Regions from separate parts of the Neobacillus sp. FW104-15D2 genome, predicted to be linked through region 3. Evidence: riboswitches for the same ligand, from Rfam matches in the RefSeq annotation. Region 3 holds a riboswitch; each other region holds the start of a gene.
What was found. A riboswitch is a leader RNA that binds a small molecule or an ion and turns the genes downstream of it on or off. The one in region 3 is predicted to bind S-adenosylmethionine.
Positions count from the first base shown of each region.

Region 1: it holds a riboswitch for S-adenosylmethionine, as region 3 does, so the genes downstream of both, mtnW (2,3-diketo-5-methylthiopentyl-1-phosphate enolase) here and AC3WR0_RS05870 (YezD family protein) in region 3, are expected to answer to the same signal.
Region 2: it holds a riboswitch for S-adenosylmethionine, as region 3 does, so the genes downstream of both, metK (methionine adenosyltransferase) here and AC3WR0_RS05870 (YezD family protein) in region 3, are expected to answer to the same signal.
Region 4: it holds a riboswitch for S-adenosylmethionine, as region 3 does, so the genes downstream of both, AC3WR0_RS04260 (methionine ABC transporter ATP-binding protein) here and AC3WR0_RS05870 (YezD family protein) in region 3, are expected to answer to the same signal.

Region 1 covers NZ_JBYTCJ010000021.1:85,664-91,679, reverse strand. Annotated here, with positions in the region: gene AC3WR0_RS16835 (1,2-dihydroxy-3-keto-5-methylthiopentene dioxygenase) at 233-760, opposite strand; gene AC3WR0_RS16830 (methylthioribulose 1-phosphate dehydratase) at 791-1,411, opposite strand; gene AC3WR0_RS16825 (2-hydroxy-3-keto-5-methylthiopentenyl-1-phosphate phosphatase) at 1,398-2,075, opposite strand; gene mtnW (2,3-diketo-5-methylthiopentyl-1-phosphate enolase) at 2,075-3,286, opposite strand; SAM riboswitch class I at 3,664-3,771, opposite strand; gene AC3WR0_RS16815 (pyridoxal phosphate-dependent aminotransferase) at 3,856-5,034, opposite strand; gene AC3WR0_RS16810 (carbon-nitrogen family hydrolase) at 5,208-5,990, shown strand.
Region 2 covers NZ_JBYTCJ010000002.1:312,788-318,803, forward strand. Annotated here, with positions in the region: gene asnB (asparagine synthase (glutamine-hydrolyzing)) at 1-536, opposite strand, end outside; gene metK (methionine adenosyltransferase) at 949-2,151, opposite strand; SAM riboswitch class I at 2,360-2,496, opposite strand; gene AC3WR0_RS03230 (thiol-disulfide oxidoreductase DCC family protein) at 2,577-2,951, opposite strand; gene pckA (phosphoenolpyruvate carboxykinase (ATP)) at 3,224-4,807, shown strand; gene AC3WR0_RS03240 (DUF2584 domain-containing protein) at 5,117-5,359, opposite strand; gene AC3WR0_RS03245 (alpha/beta hydrolase family protein) at 5,420-6,016, opposite strand, start outside.
Region 3 covers NZ_JBYTCJ010000005.1:45,127-51,142, forward strand. Annotated here, with positions in the region: partial or broken gene AC3WR0_RS05860 (glycoside hydrolase family 1 protein) at 1-1,366, shown strand, start outside; gene AC3WR0_RS05865 (YoaK family protein) at 1,405-2,094, opposite strand; SAM riboswitch class I at 2,608-2,710, shown strand; gene AC3WR0_RS05870 (YezD family protein) at 2,820-2,927, shown strand; gene AC3WR0_RS05875 (phosphoadenylyl-sulfate reductase) at 3,020-3,727, shown strand; gene cysP (sulfate permease) at 3,739-4,833, shown strand; gene sat (sulfate adenylyltransferase) at 4,835-5,983, shown strand; gene cysC (adenylyl-sulfate kinase) at 5,997-6,016, shown strand, end outside.
Region 4 covers NZ_JBYTCJ010000003.1:169,893-175,908, reverse strand. Annotated here, with positions in the region: gene AC3WR0_RS04280 (thioredoxin family protein) at 1-24, shown strand, start outside; gene AC3WR0_RS04275 (MFS transporter) at 381-1,646, shown strand; gene AC3WR0_RS04270 (SCP2 sterol-binding domain-containing protein) at 1,805-2,155, shown strand; SAM riboswitch class I at 2,228-2,333, shown strand; gene AC3WR0_RS04265 (O-acetylhomoserine aminocarboxypropyltransferase/cysteine synthase family protein) at 2,403-3,719, shown strand; SAM riboswitch class I at 3,841-3,949, shown strand; gene AC3WR0_RS04260 (methionine ABC transporter ATP-binding protein) at 4,087-5,112, shown strand; gene AC3WR0_RS04255 (methionine ABC transporter permease) at 5,105-5,773, shown strand; gene metQ (methionine ABC transporter substrate-binding lipoprotein MetQ) at 5,788-6,016, shown strand, end outside.

The sequences.
Region 1 (6,016 bases), on a different contig from region 3:
AATTGCATTATTTTTTTCTATTAATACGCTAAAGGAATATTTTTGGCAAATACTTTTTGTTTACATACCTCTTGCGTAAGAAGAGCGCAAGCACCCTCAAGGTCATACTTGATGCAAGATACTCAAGGAAGCTTTACAGAGATGCATACTCGCTGGGCGCTGTAGGTAATACTTTACTTTCTTAACAATTAAAAAATCGGCTGATGAGATCATCAGCCGATTCATTTTATTATTAAGCTTCCTGTTGTTCGTAAATTGGCACCCAGCCTTCAGTTGTTACAAAAATTCGGATTGCTACAACCTTACGATCATCCTGAAGTGTAAAGTAATGGCGTACATTCTCAGGAACTGAAATCAAATCTCCTGGCTCTAAAAAGACATCAAAGAATTCTCCGTCTTTTCCTTGAATAACAAATACTCCGTGGCCGCTTACAATAAAACGAACCTCATCATCAGTATGATGGTGCTCCTGCTGAAAGTTTTTTAAGAGCTGATCAAGGTTTGGTGTAGTATCGGACAAGGAAATAACGTCCTGTGCTTTATAGCCTCTTTTTTCTGAAATATCAGTAATTTCAACTTCAAATGCGTTTAGAATTTGATCTTTTTCTTCATCAGAAAGTGCATATTTTTCCTTAAGTGCTTCTGGAAGTTTATTAATATCCCATTTTTCATAAATAACTTCCTGGCTATTTAGAAAGCTGATTACTTCCTCAGTTCCATGAATTTCTTCTACTCTGTTTTGAAATTTAATAAATGCCATTTTTTTATCTTCCTTTCTATAAATATGATTTTAAATTAATTGATAAGGCTTATGTTCAAGGAGGCGCAATTGATATTTACACAAAAACTCGGAAGCTTCCAATATCTTTTTTGCCTCAAATGCATTTCTTCCCCAAACTGTAATGCCATGGTTACGAATAAGTACAGCACCGGTATCTTCGTGTAAATGTTCTGAAAAAGCGTTGGCCAATGTAGGGATATGAGCGTAATTTTTTATAATAGGGATTCGGAGTACAGCGTCTTCCTCCCATTTATCAAAAGCTTTAATTAGCTCTTGCCCCTGAAAGGTAACCTCTCCCCGATCTCCAAAAACCTCAGAAATTACATTGTTATCAATTGTATGAACGTGAAGGCTGCAGCCGGCACTGGTCTTTCTGTAAATCTCTACGTGAAGGAGGGTTTCAGCTGAAGGCTTTAAATGCGTTTCCTCAACCGGACGGCCATGCTCATCTACCAGCAGGAAATCCTCTAGTGTTCTTTTCCGCTTATCCTTCCCGCTAGCTGTTACAAGAAACTGCAGGGGCTTATCACTCACTTTAATAGCAAGGTTTCCGCTGGTACCCATAAACCAATCCCTTTGTGACAATTCATCCTTCACATCAGCAAGTTCAGTCCATCTATCCTTTAACATTTAATGCTTTCACCTCAATCCTATTCTTTATTACTTCGATGCAATCAAGAAAAGTTTCGAATGGCTCATGGGTTAAATTCCATTCATGACACTTTTCAAGCAGAAGATCCCTGGCCAGTACAAAGTCAACCTGTTTAGCTGCTTCTAGATCTGTAACTGAATCACCGATGAGGATTTTAAAAACGTCCTGGTGACCTAGTTCCCTAATAATAGAAGGTTTACAGCATCCACAGTCATTTTGGCAGGAAGAATCACATTGATGAGGCCAGAGAATTTCTATTGTCTCTTCCTCAAAGCTTGAGCCATTGCAATAAATACCGTCAAATGGACCGAATTCTTCCAGGACAGCAAGTACAAAAAAGTCTATTCCGCCGCTAATTATATATAAAGGAATGTCCTCTTCCCTGGCAAAATCAATAAACTCTCTAAATCCCTTGCGGATTCTGGCATTTTTAATTGCAAAACTGATAATTTCATCCCTTTTGGAACTCGGTATCAGCGAAAACAAACGTCCCACACCTTCACGAACAGAAATTTGACGAGATAGGATTTGGTCCTTTATCTCTTCCCAGCCGTCCGGTGCAAATTCTTTCATTACGGCAATAATGTTATCTTTTTCGGTAATGGTTCCGTCAAAATCACAATAAATAACTGGTTTTACCATTAAGAGTTCACCTCTGCATTTCCCCAGATATCAAGTGCCTTTCGCAGTTCTGGATACTTTTGTGATCCTTCAGCTAAAGCCTTTCCTTCCAGTTTCACATCAATCGCCTGCCTGAACGCAATACCTCCACCGCGCGCGCCATCCGGGTGTCCATGAACCCCTCCGCCAGCATTGATAGCAGAGTCAATTCCAAAATCACGGAATAATAGCGGTACCAGACCAGGGTGAATACCTGCCGACGGGACAGGAAAGACCCTTTTGAACTCATCTTGTTTTCTTAGTTCTTCAGCTATTTCTAAGGTCCGGTCCCTCTCAAGAGCTACGGACCCATAAGGCGAAGGGAACAAAGATAAGTCAGCACCGGCATAACGAAGAAGTTTTCCAAGAAGCAGCGCATGAGAGATGCCATATACAGGTGATGAGGTAAATGCTCCACTTACAGCTGGGTGTGCCATCAAAGGCAAAGCAATCTCATCATCCTCTCTTAGCTCCTGAAGAACATCCAACCCGTAGGAAAAAACATTGAACAGCAGCAAATCGGCTCCCAGTTCAGCGGCCTTGCGTGCTTTCGACTTTAATTCTGATGTTCTTCCCGTCAAATTAACCGCATACAAGGTTCGGTGTCCAGTTTGTTCATAAACCTCATCCAGTGCCTTTTTTCCTTCGATAATCCTTTTTTCAAAAGGAGTTAATTCATTTTCAAAAAGAATTTCGTCATCCTTTACAAGGTCAATCCCGCCTAAAGCCTGTTCTTTCAGCTGGCGGACTAAAAATTCAATATCTTTGCCAAGAACTCCTTTGAAAATGCTCATTAACAGCGGACGGCCATAAACACCTGTCTTTTGTCTTAAGCCGTCAATTCCAAATCGAGGGCCAGGAAAATTACCTTTAAGCGCTTGGTCGAATTCGAGATCGAGCAGCTTAATTTTCCCATCAAGAGAAAGCTTTCCAAAAACAGTAGTCAGGATTGCAGGCAAATCTGCCGAGAAGTTAGCGGCAGGATAGGCAATTTTAATAATCGATTGGCTACCTTTTTCTGAGGGAGCAGCTTCAATCGATACTACTCTTCCCTTATGCTTTCTTAGCTGGCTTTTCTCAAGTTCCGGCAGGTTTGTCCATGAACCGACAGTAAGACCAAGTGCTATCTCTTCGGCCTTTTTTTCGGGATTTTTTTCATCATGTAATAAATAAACTGCAATTAACTCACTCATGTTGTAATCTTCCTTTCTCAGTATCCAGGAACAATTGGCAATGCTTTTCTGCCCCACTTTCTCCGGGCCTCGACAGGCATAGAACGAATCCCGCAGTCATCCTCGGAAAAACTGTAGCCTTTCCTTCGTGCGAAGCTGAATGTTTCCGAAGCGTTCCTTGTCCTGATTTCTGGAGGGGTTTGGCTTATGAGACTCTTCGAATCATCACCAGTCGCTCGTGATCCTCACAAAATATTCAAAGAAGCATATTCCCGGGAAACTGCCTGGGCGCTGAAGCTAAATTCCAATAATTTTGTTTGGGTTTATCCACAAGTAAAATTCCTTAACAATAAAAAAACCTCTTCAGAAAGAAGAGGTTAGCATACCAAACTAACATCTTCTTATCTTTCAGCTATTTGCTGCAAGAATTAGCACCGTGCTAAACCAGCGTTTAGTCGGTTGCCGGGCTTCATCGGGCTCGTCCCTCCACCTGCTCTTGATAAGAAAAAAATTAATTAATTTATTAAGATTTTCATAATGTTAAAATTAAATTCAATTAGGATTATCGCAAGAATTTTTTGGGTTGTCAACTATTTTTTGAAAATTCCTAATGCACCTATTCTTTCAACAGCTTCCTTTAGCCTTTCTTCAGAGCTTAATAGTCCAACGCGGACAAAACCTTCCCCGTATTCTCCAAAGCCAACTCCGGGTGCCACCATAATATGGGCCTTTTCAAGAAGGATATTAGCGAATTCTTCTGAAGTCAGTCCTTTCGGAACCTTCAGCCAAGCAAAGAAAGAACCTTTTGGTCCGCTAACTTCCCATCCTAAATCCTGAAGTCCGCCAATCAGTGCATTCCTGCGTTTTTCGTACAATGCATTCAATTCGCGAACACAATCCTGCGGACCGTTTAAAGCTTCAGCAGCGGCTTCCTGAACGGCCCCGAACAAACTTACATATAAATGGTCCTGCAATAGCTCAATAGCAGAAATGACATTTTTATTTCCGACCGCGAATCCTACCCGCCATCCGGCCATATTATAGGTTTTAGATAAAGTGTAAATTTCTATGCCTACGTCCTTAGCCCCTTCAGTCTGCAGGAAACTAAGCGGCTTTTCTCCATCAAAGCCAATCGCACCATATGCAAAGTCATGTACTACGCAAATATCATTCTCGTTAGCAAGCTGTACTGTCTTTTCAAAAAAATCTGCCGTTGCGGTGGCACCTGTCGGGTTATTAGGATAATTAAGAAACATCAATTTTGCATTTGAAATTACCTCTGTTGACAATTCATTATAATCCGGCAGAAAGGAGTTTTCCTCCCTTAAAGGCATGATCTCCATGTTCGCCTGTGCCAATGCCACACCAGACCAGTAATCAGGATACCCTGGATCAGGAACCAGCAGGGTGTCTCCGGGATTTAAAAGACATTGCGGGATTTCCACCAACCCAGCTTTTCCTCCAAACAGGATAGCCACTTCTTTTTCAGGATCTATTTTTACCCCATATTCTCTTAAATAATATTGGGCAGCAGCTTCCTTTAGGTATTTAAAGCCCTGAAAAGGTGAATATTTATGATTTATCGGATTGGCAACTGCCTCTTGGAGTTTTTTCACAATGTGTGCCGGTGTAGGCTGGTCAGGATTTCCCTGTCCAAGGTTTATAACATCATGCCCATTTTCTATATATTCTCCAACCCTTTTTACCAATGAAGCAAAAAACTGTTTTGGGAGACTGTTCAGCAAATCTGATTGTGCAAATTTTTTCATTTCGACACCTGCTTTAGTTTTCATTTTTTTATTGGAAAATCTAGTGACAAATGATATAACGATAGTGGCAGCTTGTAAAGTGAAAATTTTTAAAAAACAAACAATGCTGTAAACAAACGAAGCAGCAAAACTTGTATCAATAATATTTTAACATTCAAAAGGAGTGAGGAGCAGTGAATCTAAAAATAGCATGCCTGCAGATGGACATTGTTTTTGGAGATCCTGAAGCTAATTATTTAAAAGCCAGGGATTTGATTGCGAAAGCAATGAGGGAAAACCCCGACATTCTGGTCCTCCCTGAGCTATGGACAACCGGCTACGACTTAACAAGGCTTGACGAGATCGCTGATCAGGATTGCAGTAAAACAATCCGCTTTTTGAAGGAAATTGCAGACAAATATAAGGTGCACCTTGTTGGCGGCTCTGCTGCCGGCCAAACTCACAATGAAGTAAAAAACACTCTCCTCATCATTGATAACAAAGGGGAACTGAAGAAACAGTACAGTAAGCTTCACCTATTTAAACTGATGGATGAGCATCATTACCTTGTTCCCGGTGAAGAGGATGGCATGTTTGAACTTGAAAACCGTAAGTTAGCTGGAGTTATATGCTATGATATCCGGTTCCCTGAATGGATCAGAACACATACTTCCCAAGGAGCTGAAGCACTTTTTGTGGTAGCCGAGTGGCCAAAACCCCGCTTAAACCATTGGCGTGCTTTGCTTATTGCCCGGGCTATTGAAAACCAATGCTTTGTCATTGCCTGCAACCGGTCCGGTTGTGATCCTAATAACGAATTTGCAGGTCATTCAATGATCATTGACCCATGGGGTGAAGTCGTCGCAGAGGCTGGAGAAGGTGAGGAAGTCCTCACAGCAGCTGTTGACTTTGACCGTGTAGGAGAGATTCGAAAGCTAATACCTATCTTCGAAGATAGAAGACCTGAATTTTATTAATTTTATAAAAACAGTTGACAGTTTTA
Region 2 (6,016 bases), on a different contig from region 3:
TCATAATTCAAAACATCGTTTTCAAGAGCAAGCAAAATGCTCTTTTTCTCTGAAGCGAAAAATGAACGTTCGCCATCTTCAAAGTAAAAGAATGGTTTTATACCAAACGGATCTCTTGCGCCATATAAGCTTTGTTCTTGTTTATCCCAGATGACAAACGAGAACATCCCGCGTAGTTTTTCAACCGCTTTTTCTTTCAAATGGCTATACAGGGCAATAATAACTTCTGTATCAGAATTGGTGGCAAAGGTTAGTCCTTCCTTGAGAAGTTCTTCACGAAGTTCTACATAGTTGTAAACCTCACCATTAAAAATAATCCAATAGCGTTCGTTTTCATATGTTAGCGGCTGATGTCCGCTTTCGATGTCGATAATACTTAAACGCCTAAAGCCGAACTGGATATGTTCATCATAGTAAAATCCATCATCATCCGGTCCCCGGTGCGTAATTATATCATTCATATTTTTAAATTGCTGTTTCTGTTCGTCACGATAAACTTGGGCTTTGTCGTGTACACAACCAATGAAGCCACACATTATGTACGTCACCTACTCCATTTCTAAACTAATTCAATTTCTATGCTTCTAGAAATTGCACTATCTAATACTACCATTAATAAAAGAAAAATTGCACTCTGAACATAAAAGGAAAAATTTTCTTCACCGTGATAATACTTTTTCACATTATAAAGAAACATTAAATCCCTTTCTACTATATGTCAGTTTAGAAAAACTTGGCATTCGGGAAGTCTTTTTTGGGGAAACCCTATTTTTCTTAACGTACTCAAAACCGCACCTCTCAAAAGCAAAGCTTTTTACCTGGGCGACGCAAGCTGACGAAGCATTCTTGTCCATGCTTCAGAATTTATGAATATAAGTTCTGATGATTAGTTAAATAAAAACGGGAGTTACATTTTAATGTAACTCCCTGTTTTTTCAATAGCTTAAATTATCTTCCCTCAGATTGCTGTTTTAAAGCATCTGCCTTGTCAGTGCGCTCCCATGGAAGATCAACGTCGCTGCGTCCAAAATGCCCATAAGCAGCTGTCTGCTTATAGATTGGGCGGCGTAGGTCTAGCATGTTGATAATTCCTGCTGGACGAAGGTCAAAGTTTTTCTCAACCAGTTCAACTAATACCTCTTCACTTACAGTACCGGTTCCGAAGGTATCAACTGAGATGGAAACAGGTCTTGCAACACCAATAGCATATGCAAGCTGCACTTCTACCTTGTCAGCAAGACCAGCTGCTACGATGTTTTTCGCAACATAACGGGCTGCATAAGCTGCTGAACGGTCAACTTTTGTAGGATCCTTACCAGAAAATGCACCGCCTCCATGACGAGCATAACCACCGTAAGTATCAACGATAATCTTACGGCCTGTAAGACCTGCATCACCCTGTGGTCCGCCGATTACGAAACGGCCAGTTGGGTTAATAAAGTATTTTGTGTTTTCGTCAATCAGTTCACTCGGAACAACAGGATTAATAACATGTTCCTTTAGATTGCGCTGGATTTGTTCAAGCGCGATTTCAGGGTGGTGCTGCGTAGAAATAACGATTGTGTCAATTCTGACAGGCTTATCGTTTTCATCATACTCTACAGTCACCTGTGTTTTGCCATCAGGACGAAGGTAAGGAAGGATTTCTTCTTTACGCACTTCTGTCAGGCGTCGTGCCAATTTGTGTGCCAATGAAATTGGCAGCGGCATTAATTCTTTTGTTTCGTTACATGCAAAACCGAACATTAAGCCCTGGTCACCAGCGCCGATTGCTTCGATTTCTTCGTCGGACATTTTGCCTTCACGAGCTTCCAGCGCCTGGTCAACACCCATTGCGATGTCGGCAGACTGCTCATCAATGGAAGTTAACACTGCACATGTTTCGGAGTCAAAGCCGTATTTGGCACGATTATAACCTATGTTCTTAATGGTTTCGCGCACAATTTTAGGAATGTCTACATAAGTGGAAGTAGTAATTTCTCCTGCCACAAGCACAAGACCTGTAGTTACGGAAGTTTCCGCAGCTACCCTTGCGTTTGCATCCTTTGCTAAAATAGCATCTAAAATAGAATCAGAAATTTGGTCACAGATTTTATCTGGATGACCTTCAGTTACTGATTCAGAAGTGAACAAACGACGTTTTGCTGACAACTGAATTCCTCCTATAAATGGGATATATCGAGGTTTATTAAGGTTACAGGAATACTTCTTGAACCTCTGACAGTGATACGGTACTCATTCCCTTAGTAGTATGAAATAAACAAAGGATTTTTATGAGAATCTGTTTTGATAAAAGGCAAAATAAAAAACCTTCCTAGTTTGAGGAAAGGTTTAAAAGCAGAATGTTCCGCGCCTTTCACTCTTATCGTTCAAGGTCAAAGCCTTGCGTCAGATTAGCACCTTCGCTATGTAAAAAAGCCAAATGAAGGCTTTCATCTTGTATAGCAGGTTGCTGGGTTTCATAGGGCCTGTCCCTCCACCAGCTCGGGATAAGAGAGTATCCGTTCAATGAACAATCATAACGTTGATGTCGCAGAGTGTCAATATTTTTCTCTTGATTTTTCTAAGCCTAAAAATCAGATTGAACAGCTGCCATCCTTACACTTTTTCCCAAAGAATTTATAGCGATTTTTGGCCGTCCACCGATAAGCCGGGGCACCTACTTTATCCATAAAGGGGACGTAAAGAATGATACCAGGTAAAAAAGTAAGCGGAAAATGGATAAGTAATTTTCTGAATGCATAAAACCCCTTTAAAACCCTTCCTGATGGCAGCAGTAAATGCATTTCCTTTCTGAGGTCAGCACCTTTGAATTGTTTTTCTCCGCCTTGCTTTTCATATTCCTGCAGGGATGTCCATTGTACTTTATTGAGCCAGTCAAGCTTTTCGAACCATTTTTTAGTTTCCTGGCATAAGGAACATTTTGCATCATATAAAGGAATCATTTTCATAAAAAAGGCCCCTCCTTTTTTTGCAGTCCAACTTGTGAATATTTTAACAAACTTTTCGTTTATTTGGATATTTCTTTGCCGGGAAAGAATATAGTAAAATAATCATAATTCATATAAATTTGCTTAATGTTTTGATATTAGTATAGATTAATTGAGTAAATGTGTTATACTATTTGGGAGATATTTAAAAATTATAAAAATAGGACCAAGATGTATTTACCCTTTTAAAATTCATTTAGTCCATAAAACCGGTAAAGGAAGGTATTCATTGTATGAATTCTGTTCACATTCCCTATCAATTAGCTCAATTGCTGGCCGAAAATCATATTCAAATCCAGTTATCTGTACCACAACTTGTTGAAAAAGTATTAAACAGAAATGAAGGACTGCTGACTTCCACAGGCGCTGTCTGTGTTTCTACCGGTAAGTACACCGGACGTTCTCCGAAAGATAAATATATTGTAGAGGAAGCCTCAGTAAAAGATAAAATTGACTGGGAATCGAACCAGGCTATTTCGGAGGAAACCTTTTCTAAATTATATAATAAAGTTCTTACTTTTTTAAAAGAAAAGGATGAGGTATTCGTATTCAAAGGCTTTGCTGGTGCAGATAAGAAATCTCAGCTCCCTATTCAGGTTATAAATGAGTATGCTTGGCATAATCTGTTTGTTCATCAGTTATTTATCCGTCCAAATGAAGAGGATTTGCTTGAACACCACCCAGAGTTTACTGTTATTTCAGCCCCTAACTTCAAGGCTGACCCTGCCGTAGACGGCACGAGCTCTGAAACCTTCATTATTATTTCTTTTGAAAAGAAAACGGTTTTGATTGGCGGAACAGAATATGCGGGCGAAATGAAAAAGTCCATATTTTCGGTTATGAATTATCTTTTGCCAGAAAACAATATTCTTTCTATGCACTGTTCCTCCAACGTTGGCATTGAAGGTGATGTAGCCCTGTTCTTCGGGCTTTCGGGTACAGGAAAAACCACCCTTTCTGCAGATCCCAACCGCCGCCTGATCGGGGATGATGAGCATGGCTGGTCCCCTAACGGAGTGTTCAATATTGAAGGCGGATGCTATGCAAAATGTATCAATCTTACACGTGAAAAAGAGCCTCAAATTTTTGATGCCATCCGTTTTGGTGCTGTTCTTGAAAATGTAGTTGTAAACAGCGAATCCCGGGCAGCGGATTATGATGACGGAACTCATACAGAAAATACACGTGCAGCCTATCCTATTCAAGCAATTGATAACATTGTTGATCCAAGCATAGCAGGCCATCCTAATACTATAGTATTTTTAACGGCAGATGCATTTGGAGTGCTTCCTCCAATTGCAAAATTAACAAAGGAACAAGCGATGTACCATTTCCTGAGTGGCTATACTTCTAAGCTTGCTGGAACTGAGCGCGGAATTACTTCACCGCAGGCAACCTTTTCAACCTGCTTCGGTGCTCCATTCCTACCGCTGCCTGCAACCAAGTATGCTGAAATGCTGGGCGAGAAAATTCTGGAGCATAATTCTAATGTATTTTTGGTCAATACTGGCTGGACTGGCGGAGAATATGGAACTGGCAGCAGGATGAAGCTATCTTACACCAGAGCAATGGTTCAAGCCGCCCTTGAAGGTGAGCTTAATAATGTTGAAACAGTGAAGGATGATATCTTCGGTCTCCATGTTCCATTACATGTTGCAGGTGTGCCAGATGAGGTCCTGCAGCCTCAAAAAACATGGTCTGATAAGAACTCTTATGAATTAAAAGCAAAGGAATTGGCTGAAAAATTCCGTGAAAACTTTAAAAAGTTCTCCAACGTTGCGGAGGAAATCGCTGAAAAAGGCGGTCCGGCAATATAATCAAAACGAAAACACCCCATTCGGAAAAAAATCGGATGGGGTGTTTTTGTTTATGTCCCTTACTTCAATTAATGAAAAATGAGAAGATCGGACTGCTTTAAGGCGGAAATTCTCCATCTGCCGCTCCTTTTCAAACAGCAGGTCACCTTTATACATTCATTACAAGAGCTATACGATTCGTTGTTGACTTATCTTAGAGAGAATTGGAAGGGAGAATTAGCCATGTATCTGGATTATTAAAATAACTTTGAAAACGTTAAATTACTTTTAGCTTAAAACAAAGAAAAAAGCAGGAAAAATAGCTCCTGCTTAATTCGTTGAGTTTAATGATACCAATTGATAGGTAACAACTGTGGTATTTCCCTGCCATTCAACCCTTTGGATAATCCCCGTACCGCTTGTATCACTTTCAATCGTCTTTTTAACTTCAATCGGAATATTAATTGGGTAAAGCCTATAGCCTTCTTTTTCAAGAGAGAATAGGTTTTCTTCGAGTCTTTTCTCCCTTCCCTTTGTTACAATCATCGTATTCATTTCAAAAGGCATTCCCATTTATAATCGCTCCCCGCTTTATAATTACTCGTTTGCCGGTAAGTGTAGGTTAATTTTATTTTAGCATTTTTGTGCTTGCGATTTCATCCACAATGTAAGGTCACGAACAACTTTTCTATTCACAGCAGGCGGAAAGTAATGCGTAAACTCCTCAAAGTACCAGCTTTCAACCCTTTTTTCTAATTCCTTAAGCCTCTTTTCCAGCCTGTAAGAATGTTCGGCCGAAACATTCAAGTCTTTTGCACCGTGGATAATCAAAACCGGAGGTTCAAGCCTGTCCAGTTCATAAAGGGGTGTGCGGTTTTTATAACGTTCAGGATATTTTACTGGCGTCCCGCCGATGACCCTCTTCATCATTCTTCGTAAATCTTCCCTTTCAAAATAGGTGAGTTCCATATCACTGACCCCTCCCCAGGTTACAACGGAAGATGCCTCTGGAAACGCAATCCCTGTCATCAAGGCCATAACGCCTCCCCGGGAAAATCCAAAGATATGAATGCTTTCTATTCCTGGCCAATCTTTCAGCAATATGAAAGAAGAGAAGGCATCTTCCCTGTCATCACCTGCAAAGTCCTCGTTGCCTTCTCCGCCCTGGTTTCCTCGATAAAAGGGAGCAAAAACGGTAAATCCTTCAGAAGCGAATTGAGCAATACGGGA
Region 3 (6,016 bases):
GCGGTTTTCACGAAGGTAATAAAGGCTTAAATATTGCAGATGTACTGCCAGGCGGAAAACAGCGCCTGAAAATACTGCAGGAGCCTGGCTTCAATTTTGAAATCGATCAGGATAAATACTACCCAAACCATGAAGGAATTGACTTCTATCACCGTTACAAGGAGGATATTGCTCTTTTTAAGGAAATGGGATTTAAAGTATTCCGTATGTCCATTGCCTGGACTCGTATCTTCCCCAACGGAAATGAATTGGAAGCGAATGAAGAAGGTCTTGCATTTTACGACCGGGTATTTGATGAGCTTATCAGACAAGGCATTGAGCCGGTTGTAACGATATCCCACTATGAAATGCCAGTAACACTTGTTAAAGAATATGGCGGCTGGAGAAGCCGTGAAGTAGTTTCCTTTTTTGAAAGATATGTAAATGTCCTATTCAATCGTTATAAAGATAAGGTTAAGTACTGGATGACCTTTAACGAAATTAACAGCGGTTTGGCGATGCCGATCATGGGTCTTGGTTTCTCTATTCAAAAAGAAGAGGATCGTTACCAGCCAACCTTCCAAGCATTCCATCATCAATTTGTGGCGAGCGCCATTGCGGTTAAGGCATGCCACAAAATCATTCCTGATGCAAAAATAGGCTGTATGCTTCTTTATGCACCGGTATATTCTTGGAATTCTAATCCGGAAAATGTGATGTATGCCCTTGAAGAAGAGCGTTTTTTCAACAATTTCTGTGGTGATGTACAAGTCCGCGGGGAGTATCCTAAATTTATTCAGCGTTATTTTAAAAAGCATAATATCGAGCTTCAAATCGAGGAAGGTGACCTTGAACTATTAAAGGAAGGAACAGTAGATTACATCGGGTTCAGCTATTATATGTCACGTACCGAGAAAATGGTAAAAACAGATGAGGAAAACAGCCAGGGTAACTTGATTGGCGGAGTACGAAATCCGTTCCTAAAAGCAAGTGACTGGGGCTGGGAAGTAGACCCAATCGGTTTGCGAATAACTTTAAATAAACTATATGACCGCTATCAGGTTCCTCTTTTTGTTGTAGAAAATGGGTTGGGTGCCTATGACAAGGTGGAGGAAGACGGAACGATCAATGACGATTACCGAATTGAATATCTTCGAGAACATATCTGTGAAATGGGCGAAGCTATTGAAGATGGTGTTGAGTTGATGGGTTACACACCTTGGGGGTGTATCGACCTGTATCTGCTTCATCAGGTGAGTATTCAAAACGTTACGGCTTCATATATGTAGACAAGCATGACGATGGCAGCGGAACAATGGACCGCAGCCGCAAGAAATCCTTCTACTGGTACAAGGATGTAATCCAAACAAATGGTGGAAACCTTTAATTAAAGAAATTGCCGGTATCTTTGGATGATACCGGCTTTTATTTTCTAAAATAGCCTTTTTCCCTGTGATATAAGATGAGAGTAATCACCAAAGTTACTGAAGCAATCCATATGGCATGATCCCCAATATAAGTGGTGGAAAAGGTTCCTATTAAAGCTCCGCATAAAAAAGAACCAATAATCGTTACAAAATCTATGAATTGCTTTCTCGATTCGTCATCATTTTCAATAAATGCTGAATAGGCTGCTTTGGCAGCGGTCCTTAAATTACCCGTTGCCATCGTAGAATTATAAGCCCATTTATCAATTTTATTAAAGGTCGAAATTTGTAAAGAGGAAACAAATGAAATACTTACAGTAACGATGATATCAGGTACACTTTCCGGCATAAAGCCCACTGCGAAGAGAATAACACATTCTAATATAAGAATAGAACGCCTATAGCTATACAATAATTCTCTAATATGAGGAATCTTAACAATTTCGGATACAAAAACACCTGCAATAAAAGCAGCAACAGGGGGGATATAAAGTATCGACTGTTTCCATTCCTTCTCAGCAGCATTTACTGCAAGGAGCACCAAATTCCCCGTTTGAGCATTGGCAAACACTCCATCACGGCTAATGAAGGTATAGGCATCTAAAAAACCGCCAACGATGGCCAATAAAATCCCCAAATAAATGGAGTTGGAAGCTAATGAAGGCAGTTTCTTATATTTATCTTCCATACTCATCCCCTTAGACTTTGATCATACGTTAGTTATTTGCTTTTTTACTAATATCAACACAGGGAATATTAATTTTCCACTACCCAGAAAAAACGAGGACTTATGCAGGAAGAGTCATCAAGTAGGGGACCATGCCTTAATATGAAGCAAGACAATATCTGAGGATCCTTGCGAGGAACAGTTTGAGCAAGAAATTGGAGATAAGAAGGGCCTATTTATTAAAAAAGACCGGAATCCTCGCTTTGATAAAACATGTCTATATTTTTAGACTTAAGGACAGAAACGTTTCTGCAATGTACTAGCATTTAGGTCGGAATTAAACACTGGGTAATTGGCAAAAAAATTATAAAATTCTATGTTTCTAAAAAGCCGGTCAACCCTTGTGGTTCCGGCCTTTTTTATAACCATTCAAACCAAAAAAACTGGTAAAAATGAATTAATTTAAAAATTTTTAATTTAAGTAATTGCAGAATTCCTATTGGTATGGTAGGATTAATTTCATCAACTGAATAACACTTATCCAGAGCGGCTGAGGGAACTGGCCCAATGATGCCCGGCAACCTGTTAAACAAGGTGCCAATTCCAGCAAAATGTTGCTCATTTTGGGAGATAAGGTGAACTTCAAAAAATCACCTCTCCAAGCCAGGAGAGGTTTTGTTATAAAAAGGAGGCGAACCCATTTGAAGCCAGAGGAGTGGGAAGAAATAATTCCTCATCTTGAACAAATGCTTGCTACTTTAAAATTCGGATCAATCACTTTGATTGTTCAGGACGGTAAAATCATTCAAATTGAGAAAAATGAAAAGGTTCGTCTTCAACAGAATAAACGCTGACTAGACAAACTAGAGGCGGTCTTCCCCTTATGGATTAAGGGAGTAAGACTGCCTTTTTTTAGTGGACAGAATCAATTGCGGAGGTTATAGAAATGGAAAATATCGTTAATATTCAAGAAATTACAAACCAGTTTTCACTGGATGACGGGGCAAAGGGAGCTCTCAATGTATTAAAGTGGGCCTACAGCCACTATCCGGAAGATAAGATTGTTTATGCTTCAAGCTTTGGTGCAGAAGCGATTGTTTTGATAGATCTTATACAGCAGGTTAAACCAGATGCTCATATTGTTTTTCTCGATACAGATCTTCATTTTCCTGAAACCTATGATGTTATTGAAAAAATCCAGCAGAGGTTCCCATCGCTTCGCATTGAAAAAAAGAAGCCAGAGCTGACACTTGATGAGCAGAGAGAACAATATGGTTCTGCTTTATGGAAAAGGGACCCAGGTCTATGCTGCCAAATCAGAAAGGTCATTCCTTTGCGAGAAACTCTGACCTCAAAAGATGCATGGATTTCAGGATTGAGAAGGGAACAATCTCCAACAAGAGCTAATACAGAATTTTTAAATCAAGATGAAAAGTTCCAAAATATCAAGGTTTGTCCTTTAATTCATTGGACCTGGGATGAAGTGTGGGAGTACATCAAAGAAAAAGACCTTCCTTACAACGCCCTGCATGATCAAAATTACCCAAGCATCGGCTGCTTCCCATGTACACAGGCCGTTAGCGGTAATGGTGATTCCCGTGAAGGAAGATGGGCAGGAAGCAGCAAGACAGAGTGTGGCCTGCACACACGTTAAGGAGGACATTCATGCTCACAATATTGGCAATCCTAATTGGTTTGTTTTTTGCTTTTAATATAGGTGCAAGCGGTGCAGCTGCATCAATGGGTATTTCTTATGGAGCTGGCGTTATAAAAAACCGCCAGATTGCCCTTTTTCTTTGCGCGATCGCTGTCTTCCTTGGAGCATGGCTTGGCGGAGGAGAAGTAGTGAAAACCATTGGCAGCGGTATTGTTCCAAGCTCCACCTTTACAAATGCCATAGCGCTGGTCGTTTTAACAGCTGCTGCGACATCTCTGTTTCTAGCCAATGTCTTCGGCATTCCATTATCAACTAGCGAAGTGGCAGTCGGATCCGTTATAGGTGCTGGAATTGTATATCAGTCAGTATTTGTTGGGAAAATTGCCTGGATCGCGATGTTCTGGCTTTTGACTCCATTTGCTGCTTTCCTGATTGCGATTGCTGCGGCGTTTGTTTTGGAAAGAAAGTGGATTAAAAAATGGGTGACATCATCCAAAGCAGGTCCAATTCTTGCGGTTTTAGTTGTTTGCATGGGACTGTTTGAGGCATTTTCAGCTGGAATGAACAACGTGGCAAATGCCGTAGGTCCGTTAGTAGCAGCAGGGTTAATGACCACGAATAGCGGTATTCTGTGGGGTGGATTATTTGTCGCTCTCGGAGCAGCATTCTTAGGTCATAGAGTCCTTGAAACAAACGGCAAAAAAATCACATCACTAAGGCTTGAAGAGGGAAGCATTATTTCCGGAATCGGGGCTACAATCGTAACCACAGCATCCGTATTTGGCATTCCTGTGCCGCTTACTCAAATCACTACTTCTTCCATTATTGGCATAGGCTTTGCCAAACATGGGAAGAGCGTGTTGAAAAAAGATATCGTTGTTAAGCTTTTGACCGTTTGGATTGTGTCACCAGTATTATCCATGGTCATTTCTTATACATTAATCCAGCTTTTGATTGAACATAATATATATCCGATTGTTGCAATGGCGGGCGTGTTGATTTCAGTATTTGGAGTCATCTTCCTGATTAAGAAAAGCGCTGTAACCTCCGTATCGGAAAAAAATCAAACAAAAGAACTAAATTTGCTGAGAAAGGTTGATTGAAATGTCATTTTTACCAAAACCACATGGGGGAAAGTTAATTGATGCTTATAACCCTAGCTATGATCTTGCATCTGTAAACAAAGAAATTGAGATTGATAATATCGCCCTAAGCGATCTTGAATTAATAGGCGTCGGGTTGTTCAGCCCGTTAACCGGTTTTCTTGGAAAAGAAGATTATGAATCTGTTGTAAGCAGAATGAGACTGGCCGATGGCACTATTTGGTCCATCCCAGTAACACTTCCCGTTTCTTTTGAAATTGCTGGAGGCTTGCAGGAGGGCGAAGAAATTAAACTTGTCCATAACGGCAAAGCTTATGGCGTTATTAAGGTTTCCAGCTGGTATGAGCCGGATTTGGAAAAAGAAGCGATTGAAGTCTATAAAACTAACGAAACTGCCCATCCAGGTGTTAAGCGTCTTTTTGAAAGAGGCCCTGTTTATGTTGCAGGTGACGTTACTCTTGTGAAAAAGCCAGAAAAAGGTGTGTTCGGCGACGTTTGGTTTGAGCCGAAAGATACCCGTGCTCTTTTTGAAGGTAAGGGATGGAAAACAGTCGTTGGATTCCAGACTAGAAATCCAATCCACAGAGCTCATGAGTATATCCAAAAAGCAGCTCTTGAAACGGTAGACGGCTTGTTTGTTAATCCCCTAGTTGGTGAAACCAAGTCAGATGATATTTCTGCGGACGTACGCCTGAAAAGCTACCGTGTTCTTTTAGAAAATTACTATCCGCAAGATCGCGTCCAGCTAGGTGTATACCCAGCAGCGATGAGATATGCAGGCCCACGCGAAGCCATTTTCCATGCAATTGCGCGTAAGAATTTCGGATGCACACACTTTATCGTCGGCCGTGACCATGCAGGGGTTGGCAATTATTACGGCACATACGACGCTCAGCATATTTTCAGCAATTTTTCCGAAGAAGAGCTGGGCATCAAGCCTTTATTTTTTGAACATAGCTTCTACTGCACTAAATGTGAAGGCATGGCTTCTGATAAAACCTGCCCGCACAGCAAGGAAAACCGCGTGATTCTTTCTGGAACAAAGGTAAGAGAAATGCTTCGTGCAGGACAGCTTCCGCCATCCACGTTCAGCCGTAAGGAAGTAGTCGAAGTATTGATCGAAGGCATGAAAGAAGAATCAAGGGTCTAGGAGGAAGAATTCAATGTCAAAGTCAACTAACAT
Region 4 (6,016 bases), on a different contig from region 3:
AAAATTAAAAAATTAATTTATTAATAACAGTTGATACTTTAATCTGTTTCCGTGTGACGACAAAAGAGGGTTCGGAATCTTTATTCCGAACCCTCTTTTTGTAATGGATTTTACCATTCTAATTCAAGAACTCATAGGTAATACTGGCCCACCCCATGTCCAGTTGGCTATCTTTTTAAATTAGGGTGGACTGTCCGCATCGCGGAGAGCGAGTGCTTAGGAACGAAATCAACAGGCCCCCTTTACACTGTGATGATCCTTTCATCTTTTTTGTTCTATGGTTTTAAAATTTTTATGAAGAATGAAATTCCTTTATTTACATTTTGTTCCTAACCGGGTTATATTTAGGGAGGCGAAGTATTCTAAGGGGCGGATGATTTATGCATTTCTATCAAAGCTTAACAACACAATTCCGTGGATATAATCGAAACATTAAACTCAGCTTTATGGCAAATATATTAACTCAAATTGGCATGGGCGTTTTTATGGTTATTTATAATTTTTATATTAGAAAGCTGGGTATGCCTGAAACAGTTAATGGACAGATCATTTCGATGGCATCACTTGCAACAGCACTTATTCTGGTTCCTGCTGGTTTAATTAGTGACAGGTTTGGCAGAAGAAAAGTTATTTTTTACAGTATTGTGGTTTCGGGCCTTATTCTATTGTTAAGAAGTGTAATGGCTGTTCAGGATTCTTTGGTTTTCCTTGCTTTTGCGGGCGGCCTCACTATGGCTTTCTCTCAAGTTTCAGGGATTCCCTGGATGGCCGAAAATTCGAAGGCTGAAGAGAGGGTTAATTTATTTAGCCTTCATTTCGCGTTAATGACGGGTGCAAACGTAATTGGAAACCTGTTGGGAGGCTTTTTAAATGATGGTTTCTCCTTATTTTTAAATGATGTAAATAGCATCCGCTTAACCTTAATAATCGGGGCTCTTATTTTTCTCGTAGGGGCTTTTCCTGCGTCTAAGTTCCAGGAGAAGCTGCCAGTGAAGTCCGAGGGAAAAGCAGTTGAACCTGTGAGAAAGCTAAACTGGAAGAGCAATGGACTAAAAATGATTTTTCTTTTTGCAGTGTCCCAATTATTAATTGGCTTTGGAGCGGGTCTGGTTATTCCTTATTTAAATCTTTATTTTGCCGACCGTTTTTCTGCTCCTACATCTGCAATAGGCTTAATCATTTCTCTTGGCCAGGCGGCAACTGCTCTTGCTATGATCATAGGCCCTCAGGTTGTAAAAAGAGTAGGGGAGGTAAGAGCGGTTGTATTTCTTCAGCTTTCGTCTCTTCCTTTTCTCCTGCTAACCGCTTTTGCTCACCATTTATGGATTGCTGCTCTTGGCTTCCTATTTCGACAGGCACTAATGAATGCAGCGAATCCTATCCAATCCTCTCTGATGATGGAAAAGGTCGATGATTCGGTTAAGGGGCTTGGAAATTCGATCAATCAGATGGTTTTTAACCTTGGCTGGGCGCTGATGGGACCTGTTTCGATGGGAGTGGTTTCTGAATATGGGTCATACTGGGGATATGCTTATGTCTTCTGCATAACAGCAGTTCTTTATCTTATTGGGTCAACCTATTTCTTACTAGTTTTTAGGGGAATGATCCATCCGGGAAAAAAGACAGTTTCCGTCAAAGCAGTGTAAAGTAGAGAAAATCATGTCATATTTCTCGGGAAATGTTTGACAATGCCGAATGACTGTACGGCATTGTCTTTTTATATCCAAAAATAAAATAACTGTCGAAGAAATATTAAAGGAAAATGGAAAGCATCTGATGAATTAATTTTGCAGGGGTGACCAAAATGATCGAAGCGCTGCAAAAATTTATTGAGGAACTTGAGGGGAAAAAATATTTAGCAGATTTATATTGGAATAGAAGTTCCGCTCCCGTCCATTTTCAAGTAGAAAATATTAATAAAAGTTTTTCGCTTACGTCCTTAGGAGACAAGATAGTGATAAACAATCCTAAGACTGATATTTCTGAAGGAACTGTAATATATGGAAGTGAGGAATCCCTGCAGGAACTATTTACGGGCAAAGCAACTTTTAGAGATTTAATAAAAAAAGGAAAACTAAAAGTTAATGCTTCCTTTAGAAGCATGTTAAGGCTTGAATCTATCTTTTTCCTAGCAGTATCCCAAAAGGAAAAATAAAGATTGACGAGTTTTTTTAAATATTATAATATTTATTTAACTATTCAATAAATACTGACAACTACATAAATACTCTTATCAAGAGCGGCGGAGGGACTGGCCCTGCGATGCCCGGCAACCGGTTATTTAACACGGTGCTAAATCCAGCAGAGCATTTTTATGCTTTGGAAGATAAGAAGAGTGCCCTCTCTTCTTATGAAGCGGGGGTTTTGTTTTTTATGTGATGTCAACGGGAGGAGAATGGAAGATGGGTAATGAAAAAAAGGCTTATCGGTTTGAAACATTAAGTGTTCACGGAGGACTATCACCAGATCCTGTGAATGGGGCACGCGCAGTGCCAATTTACCAAAATAATGCTTACCAGTTTAAAAGTACTGATCATGCAGCAGATTTATTTGCTTTAAAGGTGCCTGGATATATTTATACCCGCATTCATAATCCGACTGTAACTGTTTTTGAAGAACGGATTGCCTTATTGGAAGGCGGAGTAGGAGGACTGGCGGTTGCAAGTGGAATGGCCGCTATTACACTGGCTATTTTAAATATTGCGCAAGCAGGAGATGAGATTGTTTCAGCTTCTACCTTATATGGCGGAACTTATAACTTATTTGCATCAACTTTGCCAAAGTACGGCATTAACGTCAAGTTTGTAAATCCTGAGGATCCGGAGAATTTCCGGGAAGCTATAACCAATAAAACAAAGGCGGTTTTTGCAGAAACTATCGGCAACCCTAGTCTTCGCGTTCTTGATATTGAAAAAGTGGCGAGCATTGCCCACGAAGCAGGAGTTCCTCTTATTGTAGATAATACTTTTGCCACTCCTTATCTTTGCAGACCAATTGAATATGGAGCCGATATTGTGGTTCATTCAGCTACTAAATGGCTGCTGGGGAATGGAACTACACTGGGCGGGGTTATTGTTGATGGAGGGAAATTCGACTGGAACTCACCAAAATTCCCTGGATTTACTGAACCTGATCCAAGCTACCATGACATTGTTTATGCTGAAGCTCTTGGGGCAGCAGCCTATATTGTGAAGGCGAGAGTGCAGCTCTTAAGGGACCTTGGACCGGCACTAAGTCCGCAAAATGCCTTTCAGTTTACTCTTGGACTGGAGACACTCCATGTACGTATGAAAGAGCATGTGGCAAACACACAAAAGGTAGTTGCCTACCTTGAAAACCATCCTGCGGTGGAGTGGGTATCCTACCCAGGACATTCCAAACATCCTGATAAAGAGCTTGCTGAAAAATATTTGCCAAAGGGAGCAGGTTCTGTAGTCGTCTTTGGAACAAAAGGAGGTCGAGAGGCAGGTGCTAAGCTCATTAACTCAATTACTCTTTGGGCTCATGTTGCCAATGTTGGAGATGCTAAGAGCTTGATCATCCATCCGGCCAGTACTACCCATCAGCAGCTTGATGCAGAGGGATTAAAAGCTTCAGGAGTTTCTGAGGATCTCATTCGATTATCAATAGGGATTGAAAATGCTGACGACTTAATTGAGGACCTTGAGACAGCTATTGAGGCAGCTACTGGTCTTATATCACGGGCTGTAAGATCCTAAAGGCATGAAATTAATGGAAGGTAGAATTTTGTCGTTTTTTCGTTGACACCCCTTCTTTTCCATGTTACGATAGCAAACGTAATTCTTTTAGCCTAATACTTAACTGAATAGATTCGATTTACTCTTATCAAGAGAGGTGGAGGGAATGTGCCCTATGAAGCCCGGCAACCGTCAATGTTTTTATTGAAATGGTGCCAATTCACACAAAGCTTTGCTTTGGGAGATGGGAGAAAGGACTTGTTTATCATGCCTTTCTGCCTGTGCAGAAAGGCATTTTTGCATTTTTCTGCTGCTTAAGCCGAATCCTATACTTAATGAATTATTATTTTTAGTGTCATAAAACATGGAAGAGAAGTAGGTGAATCAATTGATTTCGATAAAAAACGTACGAAAGATTTATTCCTCTAAACAGGGGAATGTTAACGCAGTAGATAATGTCAATGTGGAAATAAACGAAGGTGAGATTTTTGGCGTTATTGGATATAGCGGTGCAGGAAAAAGTACTTTAATCCGCATGCTGAACGGATTAGAGCTTCCAACGGAAGGTTCCGTAACTGTTGCCGGCCGGATAGTTTCAAAGATCAGAGGCAGCGAACTGCGCAAAGCCCGACAGGAAATTAGCATGATTTTTCAGCACTTCAACCTTCTTTGGTCCAGAACAGTACGTGAAAATATTTCATTCCCGCTGGAAATTGCAGGTGTCGCAGGGCAGGAACGTGCTAAAAGGGTTGATGAACTCATAAAGCTTGTAGGCCTTGAAGGCCGTGAGGATAGCTATCCATCACAGCTTAGTGGTGGCCAAAAACAAAGGGTTGGTATTGCCAGAGCACTTGCGAATAACCCTAAGGTTCTTCTTTGTGACGAAGCAACCTCTGCACTTGACCCGCAAACAACTGATTCTATACTTGAATTGCTTGTGGATATTAATAAAAGACTCGGGTTAACAATTGTTCTTATTACCCATGAAATGCATGTTATTCGTAAGATTTGCCATAGAGTTGCAGTAATGGAGAGCGGCCGTATTGTTGAAATGGGCTCAGTTCTTGAAGTGTTTAAGAACCCACAGCAGCCTATTACGAAACGCTTTGTTCAACAGGTCACAGAACCTGAGGAAACTAAAGAAACGGTTGAACACTTACTGGAACAATACCATTCAGGTGAAATTGTTCAATTAACATTTGTTGGGGAATCAGCTGAAAAGCCTGTTATTACAAGTCTAATCCGCCACTTTGATGTTACTGTTAATATACTTCAAGGCAAAATTTCACAAACACAAAGTGGGTCATATGGTACACTCTTTATTCATCTTGATGGGTCAAAGGATGAAATAGCAAAAGCCATTGAATTCATCGGGACACAGCAGGTGGGAGTGGAGGTGATCAGAAATGGATAAGCCGTATTTTCAGGATATAGATTGGCCGGGCATGTGGGCCGCAACGACAGAAACTTTGTACATGACAGCTATTTCAGTAGTAGCGACATTTATTCTCGGAATGCTTCTCGGGTTATTATTATTTCTGACAGGGAAAGATAATCTTTGGGAGAACAAGGCTGTTAACACTATAATTAGTGCTTTTGTGAATATTTTCAGGTCCATTCCTTTCATTATATTAATAGTCCTTTTAATACCATTTACCACGATTCTAGTTGGAAGCATGATTGGGGAAAATGCTGCATTGCCGGCTTTGATCGTAGGTGCAGCACCATTCTATGCAAGGATGGTAGAGATCGGCTTAAGAGAAATCGATAAAGGTGTAATTGAAGCAGCTAAATCAATGGGTGCATCAACATCAACTATTATTTTTAAAGTATTACTTCCGGAATCCATGCCTGCACTCGTATCCGGTATCACAGTTACGGCGATTGCCCTTGTTGGATACACAGCAATGGCTGGCGTTATTGGTGCAGGTGGCCTGGGGAATCTTGCTTTCCTAGAAGGATATCAGCGTAACCAAAATGATGTTACACTGATTGCGACAATCATTATCTTAATAATTGTATTTATTATTCAGTTTTTAGGTGACATCATCACTTCAAAAATAGATAAAAGATAAAGGAGACAGAAAAAATGAAAAAATGGTTAAATGTTCTTTTAGCATTATCCTTGGCACTTGTTCTTGCCGCATGCGGAACTTCAGGGGATAAAAAAGAAGGCAGTAAAGATGGCAATAAAAAATTAGTAGTTGGAGCTTCAAACGTGCCCCATGCAGTAATTCTTGAAAAAGCTAAACCAATCCTTGCTAAAAAAGGAATCGATTTAGAAATCAAAAAGTTCCAGGACTATGTACTTCCAAACA